3 regions of the Mesobacillus sp. LC4 genome follow, and region 2 is predicted to be linked to each of the others. Evidence: predicted binding sites of a transcription regulator. Region 2 holds the regulator's gene; each other region holds the start of a gene.

Region 1 (3,284 bases), on a different contig from region 2:
CCCTGATGAAGTTTATCCATAACTTTTAGAAGTTTATTTAATGTCGAGAGTGTCGATAGATGAATGGCAGTGGGAAAAGAGTCATTTGTCGATTGAGCCATATTCACATGGGAATTCGGACTGATGATTTTATAGTTCCCTTTGACTTCTCCCATCAATTCGAGGGCTCGGTTCGCAATTACTTCATTCGTATTCATGTTGATTGATGTACCTGCACCTCCCTGGATTGGATCCACTATAAACTGATCATGCAGTTTTCCATCAATCACTTCATCAGCTGCAAGTGCGATCGCATCTGCTATTGTTCGATCCAGTTGGCCAATTTCTGCATTTGCAAGTGCTGCAGCTTTCTTTACTATCGCCATTGCCTTGATCAATGACTCATCAAGCCTGGAACCTGTTATCGGGAAATTTTCAATTGCACGGATTGTCTGCACTCCATAATAAGCATCAATAGGGACCAGCTTCTCACCTAAGAAGTCTTTTTCAACTCTGAATTGATCCATCATTTCAACCAACTCCATTTCCCATAATAGTAGGCAGCCGCCCTCCTAATGAAGGGCTGCTGAGAGGATTAAATTTTATAGAACGATAGTACTTAACAAAATGCCAATACCGACGGCTCCGACTGTAGCAACGAGTCCTGGCACCATAAAGCTGTGGTTTAGGATGTATTTACCTATTCGGGTTGTTCCCGTTCGGTCGAAGTTTATTGCCGCTACTACAGTCGGATAGTTTGGAATGAAGAAGTATCCATTTACCGCCGGGAACATTGCGATTAACAACGCTGGGTTTATTCCCAGTGTAATCCCAAGTGGCATTAATGTCCGTACTGTAGCTGCCTGGCTGTACAGGAGAATGGAAAGTCCGAATAATGCAACTGCGAACAGCCAAGGTGCTGCGGTTACTAGATCCGAAATAGAACCTGAAATAAGAGCCATGTTTCCTTGAAAGAAGGTATCACCCATCCACGCAATTCCGAAGATGGCTACAACTGCAGCAGCGCCAGCTTTGAAGACACTTCCTGAAACGATATCTTCCACTTTAGGCTTTGCAAAGATAATAATCATTGCTGCAATTGTCAGCATAACAATCTCTATAGCAGCTGGCATACTCATTCTATTGAAGACACCATCAATTTCCCAACCAGGGCGCAACTCCTGGAAAGAGCCAAGAATAACAACAAGTACTGCTGCCAATAAGAACAGAATAACGGAAAGTTTTGCACCAGGATTTGGATTGAATGCTTTTTTATCTTTCTTGATTGGAGCGAGTCCTTCTTCTAATCGTTTCAAATACTCTGCATCCATGTTCAGTTCCTTGCCCATTTTGCTCGCCACAAATGCTGCACCCATACAAGCGAGGAAGGTGGATGGAATACATATTAGAAGGATCTGCATTAGACTAATGTTAAAGTCTGCAAGAAGCGCAAGCAATGCCACAGTGGCGGCTGAAATCGGACTGGCTGTGATTGCCTGTTGAGATGCGATAACAGCAATAGACATCGGCCGTTCTGGACGAATCCCTGATTCTCGTGATACCTCCGCGATAACGGGTAATACTGAGTAGGCAACATGGCCAGTACCCGCACATAAGGTAAATAAGTAAGTAACCATTGGGGCAATAAAGGTTATTCTCTTAGGGTTTTTACGTAATGCCTTCTCTGCCAGATAGACTAGATACTCCATCCCACCGGCGGCTTGCAGAGCTCCAGCAGCCGTAATGACAGCTAAGATCATCAACATTACATCAATAGGTGCTGATGTTGGCTGAAGACCAAACCCAAAAACCAAAATACCAAGACCAACACCGCCCATTACACCAAGTCCCACACCTCCAAGCCTGGCACCAATGAAGATACATGTCAGAACAATTAAAAATTGAATCCAGAACATATTGATTACCTCCTTGATAATCTTTCTTTGTACAACTTTGAATGAACACTCACAATAAACTCTTCTTTATTTTCAGCGTTAAATCACCCACCCTTATTGATTGTGATACTTTTCACAAGTTAATGTATAATTTCTAATGTCAGTTACGTCAAAGAGAGAAATTGCCTCATTCCTCCTTCACATACTTAGAGTAATCACCACTCTACTGAAAACTACAGAAAATAACAAATTTAATTCGGTTCTTAATAATATTGTCAAAATTAAACATCAAAATGACTCTGAGTTAGATTAAAATAAGATTGTTTATAAGGGAATGAGGTATGAAGTATGAGTTATATGAAGTTTGCTTGGCAATGAGATGAGGTGGGGTAATGAAGGAACGGCTAATTCCATACATGCTGATTGTGATCGCTGTCCCATTAGGTGGAGAGATGAAGTTCTACCCATTTGAAGGAGATATGAGGGTAAGCCTGGGCACGCCGATCTTTTTCTTCATTCTTCTGTGGTCTAAAAAGTTACATCCTTTATTGGCTGGATCGGCTGCGGGGTCGGCAGTTGTATTGTTTAGGGTTGCTTCATTTGGTTTAACCGGCAATTCAGACCTCCTTTTAGAAGGTTTTCTACTTCACTTCCCGGTCTTCTTTTATTATTTGACTTTTGCCATATTATTTTACTTATTTAAAATCAATACATTATATAGCAATCCTTTCTTTGTTGGATTACTTGGTGTCATTGTTGAGGTAGCAGCAAGTATGACGGAGATTTTTTTTCGTTCCCTTTTATCACAATCTCAGATAAATTTTAATACTTTGTTGACCATTGGTATGATTGCTATTATCCGGAGCTTTTTTGTTCTAGGATTCTTTAATATTTTAGTAATCAGAGAAGCTAAATTATCCGAAGAACAACAGAGAAATAGAAATGAACAAATGCTCATACTCATATCAAATCTTTATGTAGAAATGATTCAACTAAAAAAATCAATGAAAAATGCAGAAGACCTAACCGCTGCATGCTATACATTCTATAGAGAGTTAAAAGAGAAGAAACAAGAAGACTATGCTCAATCTGCCCTTAAAATCGCGGGTGAATTACATGAAATCAAAAAGGACAATCAGAGAATTTACGCTGGTTTGACTAAGTTGATGGTCAAGGAAAACCTTAGTGACTTTATGGATATTGAAGAGATTTTGGAGGTAGTCATAAAGTGTAATGGAAACTTTGCAGATTCATTAGGAAAATCCATTAAAATCACAAGTACCGTTGTCGGGGATCATCCTGCTTATCACACATTTATGCTGTTATCAGTTATTAATAACCTGGCAACAAATGCTGTGGAAGCTATTAATCAAGCAGGTAAAATTCTTGTGGAAGTTAGCCGGGATCATG
Region 2 (3,284 bases):
CTAGTTTTTTGTCCTCCGCTTAAAGTGGATATTTTTGTGGAATAATCAAAAGAATGGAAGTTAAGGCCGTGAAGGACGGAACGAATATCGGCTTCATATTGGTAGCCGCCTTTTTCCTTGAACTGGACCTGAAGCAGGTCATAATCTTTTAAAACCCTGTCGTATTCTGTCTGGTTAGAAAGAATGTCAGGATCCGACATCTTTTCTTCCAATCTGCGCAATTCTTTTTCCATGCTGTGCAGATAGTCAAAAACGGCCAGCATTTCATCCCAGATGCTTTTCTCGGATTCCAGCCCGGTATTCTGGGCGAGATAGCCAATCATCGTCCCTTTAGGACGGATGATTTCACCGCCATCATGGGATTCATACCCGGCAATGATCTTCAGCAGGGTTGATTTTCCTGCTCCGTTTCTTCCAACAAGCGCAACACGGTCGTTGGTCTGTATTTCAAACTTTATATTCGATAAAATAAGATCAGCAGCAAAATATTTTGATAGCTGATTAACCTGTAATAAAATCATTGTTTTCACCTCTATTGCCTTAGAGATAGTGTAACCCATTAATATAGGCACGGCAATATGTGCGAACTGCTATAGGTTATATGGTATTGAAATTTCACTATGTATTGTGAACACTGAAACAAAGTTCACACACAAGTTTGACAAAATAGTGTATCATTTGATAGAAAGGAGCTTACATATGGCAGAATTTACTCATTTTAACGAAGAGGGCAGAGCAAAGATGGTCGATGTCAGTGAAAAACCGGAGACGGTCCGTACGGCAGTCGCCCATTCAAGCATAACCGTGAATGAAGATATATATGTGAGAATCACTGAAAATAAAATGAAAAAAGGGGATGTACTGGCTGTCGCGCAGGTAGCAGGCATCATGGCGGCGAAAAAAACGTCTGAAATCATCCCGATGTGCCACCCGATTCCACTGACAGGGATTGACCTTTCATTCGATTGGGAGCAAAATGGAAATGACTATGTTTTAAATATCGCCGCAGCTGTAAAAACAAAAGGGAATACAGGTGTGGAAATGGAAGCGTTAACAGCAGCTTCAGCATGTGCGCTGACTGTTTATGATATGTGCAAGGCCGTTGATAAGGGCATGGTAATCGGAAAGACCTATCTGGTCGAAAAAACCGGTGGTAAGAACGGCGATTTCAAGAGAGAAGAAAAGTTGAGATAGAAATACGGACAGGGTGGAGGATGGAGAATGACGAATGATGCTATGAAGATTCCGCAGGCAACCGCAAAACGTTTGCCGCTGTATTACCGGTTCTTATTGAACTTGCATTCTTCAGGTAAGCAAAGAGTATCATCAGCGGAATTAAGTGAAGCGGTAAAAGTGGATTCAGCGACAATCCGCAGGGATTTTTCCTACTTTGGAGCTTTGGGTAAAAAGGGGTACGGCTACAATGTCAATTACCTGCTGACCTTTTTCCGAAAGACACTGGATCAGGATGAATTGACGAAGGTTGCCTTGATCGGAGTCGGTAATCTGGGAACAGCGTTTCTGAACTACAATTTTTCAAAGAACAATAATACGAAAATCGAGATTGCCTTTGACGTAGATCCAGGTAAAGTGGGCACGAAGATTGGTGACGTAGCAGTGTACCATATGGATGATCTCGACAAAGTTGTCGTAGAGGAAGGCATCCAGGTGGCAATTCTGACAGTCCCGTCTGCTGTCGCACAGCCGATAACAGACCGATTGGTGCAGGCAAATATCAAGGGAATCCTGAACTTCACGCCGGCGAGGCTGAATGTGCCTTCATCGATCAGGATCCATCATATTGATTTGGCAGTTGAATTGCAATCATTGATCTATTTCTTAAAGCATTACCCGACAGATACCGAACCAACAGAATCGGCAGAATAAAAAGTAGCTCCTTCAGAGGAAGGAGCTACTTTTTCTGTATATTCTTCAATTTGAAATGAAAAAGGATCATCCTGATGCCAGAACCAAAGTCGAACGTGGCAAGAGCCACTAGTAAGTAGCTGAAGAATCCCCATCCTGAATCGTTTACATTCTGGATGGCGAAATAGGTGAATAAGCTGCCTAACAAGATGTAGACAATGCCTGAAAATAAAGGCGATTGTTTCATAACTTAGAATCCCCCAATAAAACCTTGAATTTTCTCTGCTTCTTTTATCATTCTCTCAATGTCTTCCCTAAATACGGATTGAAGCAGGACAACCATTGTATTCATTGTAACATGGGCGATGATTGGCACGATGATCCGCTTTGTTTTTACATAAAGGAAAGCAAAAGTGAACCCCATTGCAGAGTACAAGATCACATGCTCTGGTTCCATATGTGCAAGCGCAAAAATAACAGAGCTGATCAATCCAGCGAAAAAGAAATTCATTTTCTTATGCAGGCTGCCGAAAATGATCTTACGGAAGACGATTTCCTCTAATATAGGGCCGATGATCGAACTGACCAAAATGACAACCGGGAACATTTCAATCAGCTTAATGATTTCCTGTGTATTCTCAGAGCCCATTTCGATGCCAAGCATATTCTCGATATTGGCGGCGATTGATTGCGCGAACAGTGCGAGGAATACACCTGCGAAAGCCCAGGCGGCTGAGCTTGCTGGAGAGGACGCATCACGTAAGTCCGCATGAGATCTGCGTTCTTTCCTTAAAAGCAAAAGCACGATGACTAGTGTCAGTGAAAAGCTGATCACAAGCCAGTATGGAATCGAGAGGGTCTCCATTTCCTCCAGGCTCTTTCCCATCGCAGCACCGGTGAAGGCGACAATCGGGATGCCAATCAGGCTTGAAAGCTGCATGACGATATAGGCGATAATGATGTACCAGTATTCCTTTTTCAATAGAAAAACTCCTTATCAATGCAGATAATGTATGTCCTGAAATTTTACGTAATAATAAGCCGACCTGTAAAATAAAATACGAGGACAGCTTTGGTTTGGATAGACACTGTCTTTATTCTACTAATAAATGATTGGAAAGTTCAAATTGTAGGGTCAGGAGAAAAAACGGTGGAACCAGGTTTTAATCATTTTGGAGAGCACTTGCGGGATAAGGTGAATAATTTTATGAAAAGGGTCGGAGGAAACATGATCTATTTGGAAACGCCAAGGCTGAAGCTACGTGACTGGTCAGCAGAAGATCTGGAGCACTTTGCAAATATGAATGCGGACCAGGAGGTCATGAAGTATTTTGCCAATACTTTATCAGAAGAAGAAACGCACCAATTTTATCAAAACATTATCTCCGAGTTGGAGGATTGCGGCTATGGGCTGTATG
Region 3 (3,284 bases), on a different contig from region 2:
CCCAAGCAGGATAGCAACAGCTTTTTGCTCGAACCATGATAGTACGATGCTGACAGGCAGTTCGTTAACGTCACATTCAAACGCATCAGCAAGCGCCTTCGCGATTTTCACAGTGGATACAGAGTTATTGCACTGACCAAGATCAAGGTATCTTGGGATATTTGTTCCTGGAACCACACCATAATCTACATCATTGAAACGGAATTTCCCGCATGAAGTTGTCAGGATCACAGCTTCAGGAGGCAAAGATGTTGCAAGCTCACGGTAATATTCTCCACCTTTACCTGGTGCGTCACAGCCCGCAATGACGAAGAAGCGCTTGATCTTACCAGCTTTAACAGCTTCAATAACCTCTGGCGCCAGGCCAATCACTGTCTCATGGTGGAATCCTGTCACCAATGTCTCTTCTGATTCCATATTTGCTTCAGGAAGCTCCAATGCTCTTTCAATCAGCATGGAGAAATCGTCATTTTCAATTTTCTTTACATTTTCAAGGCCTGCGACTTCATATGTAAACATACGGTCTGCATATGAGCCTTTGATTGGCATAACACAGTTTGTCGTAGCCAGGATCGCTCCTGGGAACTTTTCAAACAGGCGGCGCTGGTCAAACCAGGCTTTTCCGATATTCCCCTTAAGATGAGGATACTTCTTCAATGCTGGATAGCCATGGGCCGGGAGCATTTCGGAGTGAGTATAGATGTTGATTCCTTTACCTTCTGTTTGTTTAAGCAATTCTTCCAGTGCGAACAGGTTATGTCCTGTAACGACGATTGCCTTCCCTTCAATCTTATTCTGGCTGACCTTCACCGGCTGCGGAATTCCAAGGCGGCTTGTGTGTGCTTCATCAAGCATTTCCATCACTCGGACAGCTGACTGGCCAACCTTCATTGCCATATCGATATGTTCTTGAACATTAAAGTTTGAGTTGGTTAGAGTCATATATAATGCTTCATGGGTTGTAGCGTCAACAAATGGATCTGTGAAGCCAAGCTGGTTCGCATGGGTTCTATATGCTGCGATTCCCTTCAAAGCAAAAATCATTGTGTCCTGAAGACTTGCGATTGTTTCATCTTTTCCGCATACACCAACAACTTTACATCCTCCTGTTGGCGTTTGTTCACATTGGTAACAAAACATATGTGTATTCCCCTCTTCTGCGTTATTTACTTTTACAGCATACAGAGGATGAAAATCTGGTTATGTGACCTAAATCACACTAAAGGCATTTTTCACAAAGTGTTCAAAAAACTAAGGCGATACAATGAAGCTATAAAATCACATAACATTGAACAAGGACATTCCTCTCTCCATATCCTATTATAAGAATTTCTGCAGAGGAGGATGTTCATCGATGGCAACCAACCATCCTGACCGCCCAAAAAGACATGAAGCCCTTGAACACTGGTTCAAATCTATGAATCAACTGATGCAAGAGAAGCCAGTTAAAGGCATATTGCAAAGCATTGATGATTTTTTCAAACAGCCCTTTCCACATGCCCCCTTCAATGTAGCACTGAGTGAAACAGAAAAGGAGTATATAGTGAAAGCGGAATTGCCAGGCGTGAAAAGAGACCAAATTTCAATCAATATTATCAATAACTCCCTGACAATATTGGTCAATCAAACGGACGTCACTTCAGAAATCAATGATATCGCCAAAACAGAAAAGCACATGGCATCCACCCGGCAATTGAGCAGGACGATCCCTTTTTCTGTCCCTGTCAATGAAAGAAAGACCCGAGCATCCTATCGTGACGGACTGCTTGAAGTCAAGGTCGTGAAAAAGCAAGGCAAGAAGATTGATATATTGCCAGAACATGATGGATGAGATGATAAAAATCTCTTATCGTACCCTTATAGATGACGAAGACCTCGGATAAGGGTACGATTTGCCCTTTATCGTGTCCTTATAGCAGACAAAACCCTCGCATAAGGGTACGATCAAAAAACAAGCAGGCTAATTAAATGGCCTGCTTGTTTTTTGTTCCTATAGCTTTTGATTTCCTCATAACATTTCGAGAATTGAGGAAACCTCCATCTCACCTAAACCTTGAACATCCCGCCAAGGCCTTTGACGAGCGAAGAAACCTGGGTCACTGCATTCATCATCTGTCCGGCCGTATCCACCATTTTGTTGACGTCCAGGTTGCCATCCTGGCTTTTAAACGAATTCATGATCGATTGCAGGCCAGATGACTGCTTCGGCATGAACGCATATTGGGGATATGGATTGAAATTCTGATAATCTGCTTGAGGGTTATAATATCCATAAATAGGGTCACCCTCAGGCTCTAGCGGATTTTGGAAAAGCATTTTTGAATAGTCATTTTTATTCCCAGCCATTGGATTAACTTGGTTCCAATAGGAATTCCCTTGCTGCATATAGGGATTCATCGGACTGCCCTGCCCCATATACGGATTCACCGGGTTCTCCTGCTGCATATATTGGTTTTGCCAGTTTCCTGGCATCGAATTCCAATATGAAGGATTATATTGTTGAGGGAGCGGTTGCTGCCGGTTCATATCTTGATGATTCCCGTATATAAAATTCGGATCCGGGTACTGTTGATTTTCCCACCATTGTGGATGATAGGCATTGGTCTTATTTCTGCGGCCAAACATGGCGAACATCCTCCTCCGGATTTCATTACGATATTATATGTTATGGCCGCCCAGTTGGTGATAAGGCTGGAAGGGACTTCCGATTTTGTCTAATGGTGAAATATGTTGTCGGAAGTTTCAATTTTTGAAAAATAAATGCCAATTGTATTTTCATGATACGATTATTTCAAATGATGGAGGAGGATGAAAGATGAACGTTCACGAACTGAAAAATCTATTTGCCGAGACAAAAGCATATACTCCGGAACATGTAAATGAATTGCTTGATTTCACTAAAAAGTCATATATTCAAAATGACATTACCATTTTAGAATACCGGAACCTGGTTCGTGAGCTGGAATTGCAAGGAGCTGTCATCCCTGAAGAACAGAAAGAAATATCCATATAAACACTGCGAAGCACCAGTTCAGTGAACTGGTGCTTCTTTATCATTCGCCGCCATGCTGACTGCCAGCTTGTTCGATGGCAAGGATCATGCTTTTTAAAATGTATTGTACTGACTGCACCTGGTCAAGGAATCTTTTTTTGCTTGTTTCAGGGAAAAAAGCCTGCACAGAGATGACCTCCAAATAGTCAGCGGCCGTTTCGATTTGATTGGCATGTAGGTTTTTCGGTTTATTCATCTTTACCCATTGCACAGCTGATTCTCTCCAGGCATC

Evidence for each region. The regulator Rex, encoded in region 2, represses fermentation and respiration genes when NADH is low (regulators of the CRP and FNR family bind a similar motif). The targets are predictions, from matches to a motif close to TTGTGAAATATTTCACAA.
Region 1: AB5I83_RS11110 (anaerobic C4-dicarboxylate transporter family protein) is a predicted target of Rex. The motif match lies at 1,996-2,013, and genes of this name have one in related genera.
Region 3: hcp (hydroxylamine reductase) is a predicted target of Rex. The motif match lies at 1,203-1,220, and genes of this name have one in related genera.

What each region holds. Positions count from the first base shown of each region.
Region 1 covers NZ_JBGCUB010000003.1:40,124-43,407, forward strand. The annotation lists gene aspA (aspartate ammonia-lyase) at 1-509, opposite strand, end outside; gene AB5I83_RS11110 (anaerobic C4-dicarboxylate transporter family protein) at 582-1,895, opposite strand; gene AB5I83_RS11115 (ATP-binding protein) at 2,267-3,284, shown strand, end outside.
Region 2 covers NZ_JBGCUB010000014.1:5,091-8,374, forward strand. The annotation lists gene AB5I83_RS22560 (ABC-F family ATP-binding cassette domain-containing protein) at 1-521, opposite strand, end outside; gene moaC (cyclic pyranopterin monophosphate synthase MoaC) at 700-1,194, shown strand; gene AB5I83_RS22570 (redox-sensing transcriptional repressor Rex) at 1,222-1,887, shown strand; gene AB5I83_RS22575 (YdiK family protein) at 1,913-2,113, opposite strand; gene AB5I83_RS22580 (CPBP family intramembrane glutamic endopeptidase) at 2,117-2,848, opposite strand; gene AB5I83_RS22585 (GNAT family N-acetyltransferase) at 3,095-3,284, shown strand, end outside.
Region 3 covers NZ_JBGCUB010000001.1:534,985-538,268, reverse strand. The annotation lists gene hcp (hydroxylamine reductase) at 1-1,140, opposite strand, end outside; gene AB5I83_RS02755 (Hsp20/alpha crystallin family protein) at 1,355-1,831, shown strand; gene AB5I83_RS02750 (YppG family protein) at 2,047-2,625, opposite strand; gene AB5I83_RS02745 (YppF family protein) at 2,816-3,013, shown strand; gene AB5I83_RS02740 (YppE family protein) at 3,054-3,284, opposite strand, start outside.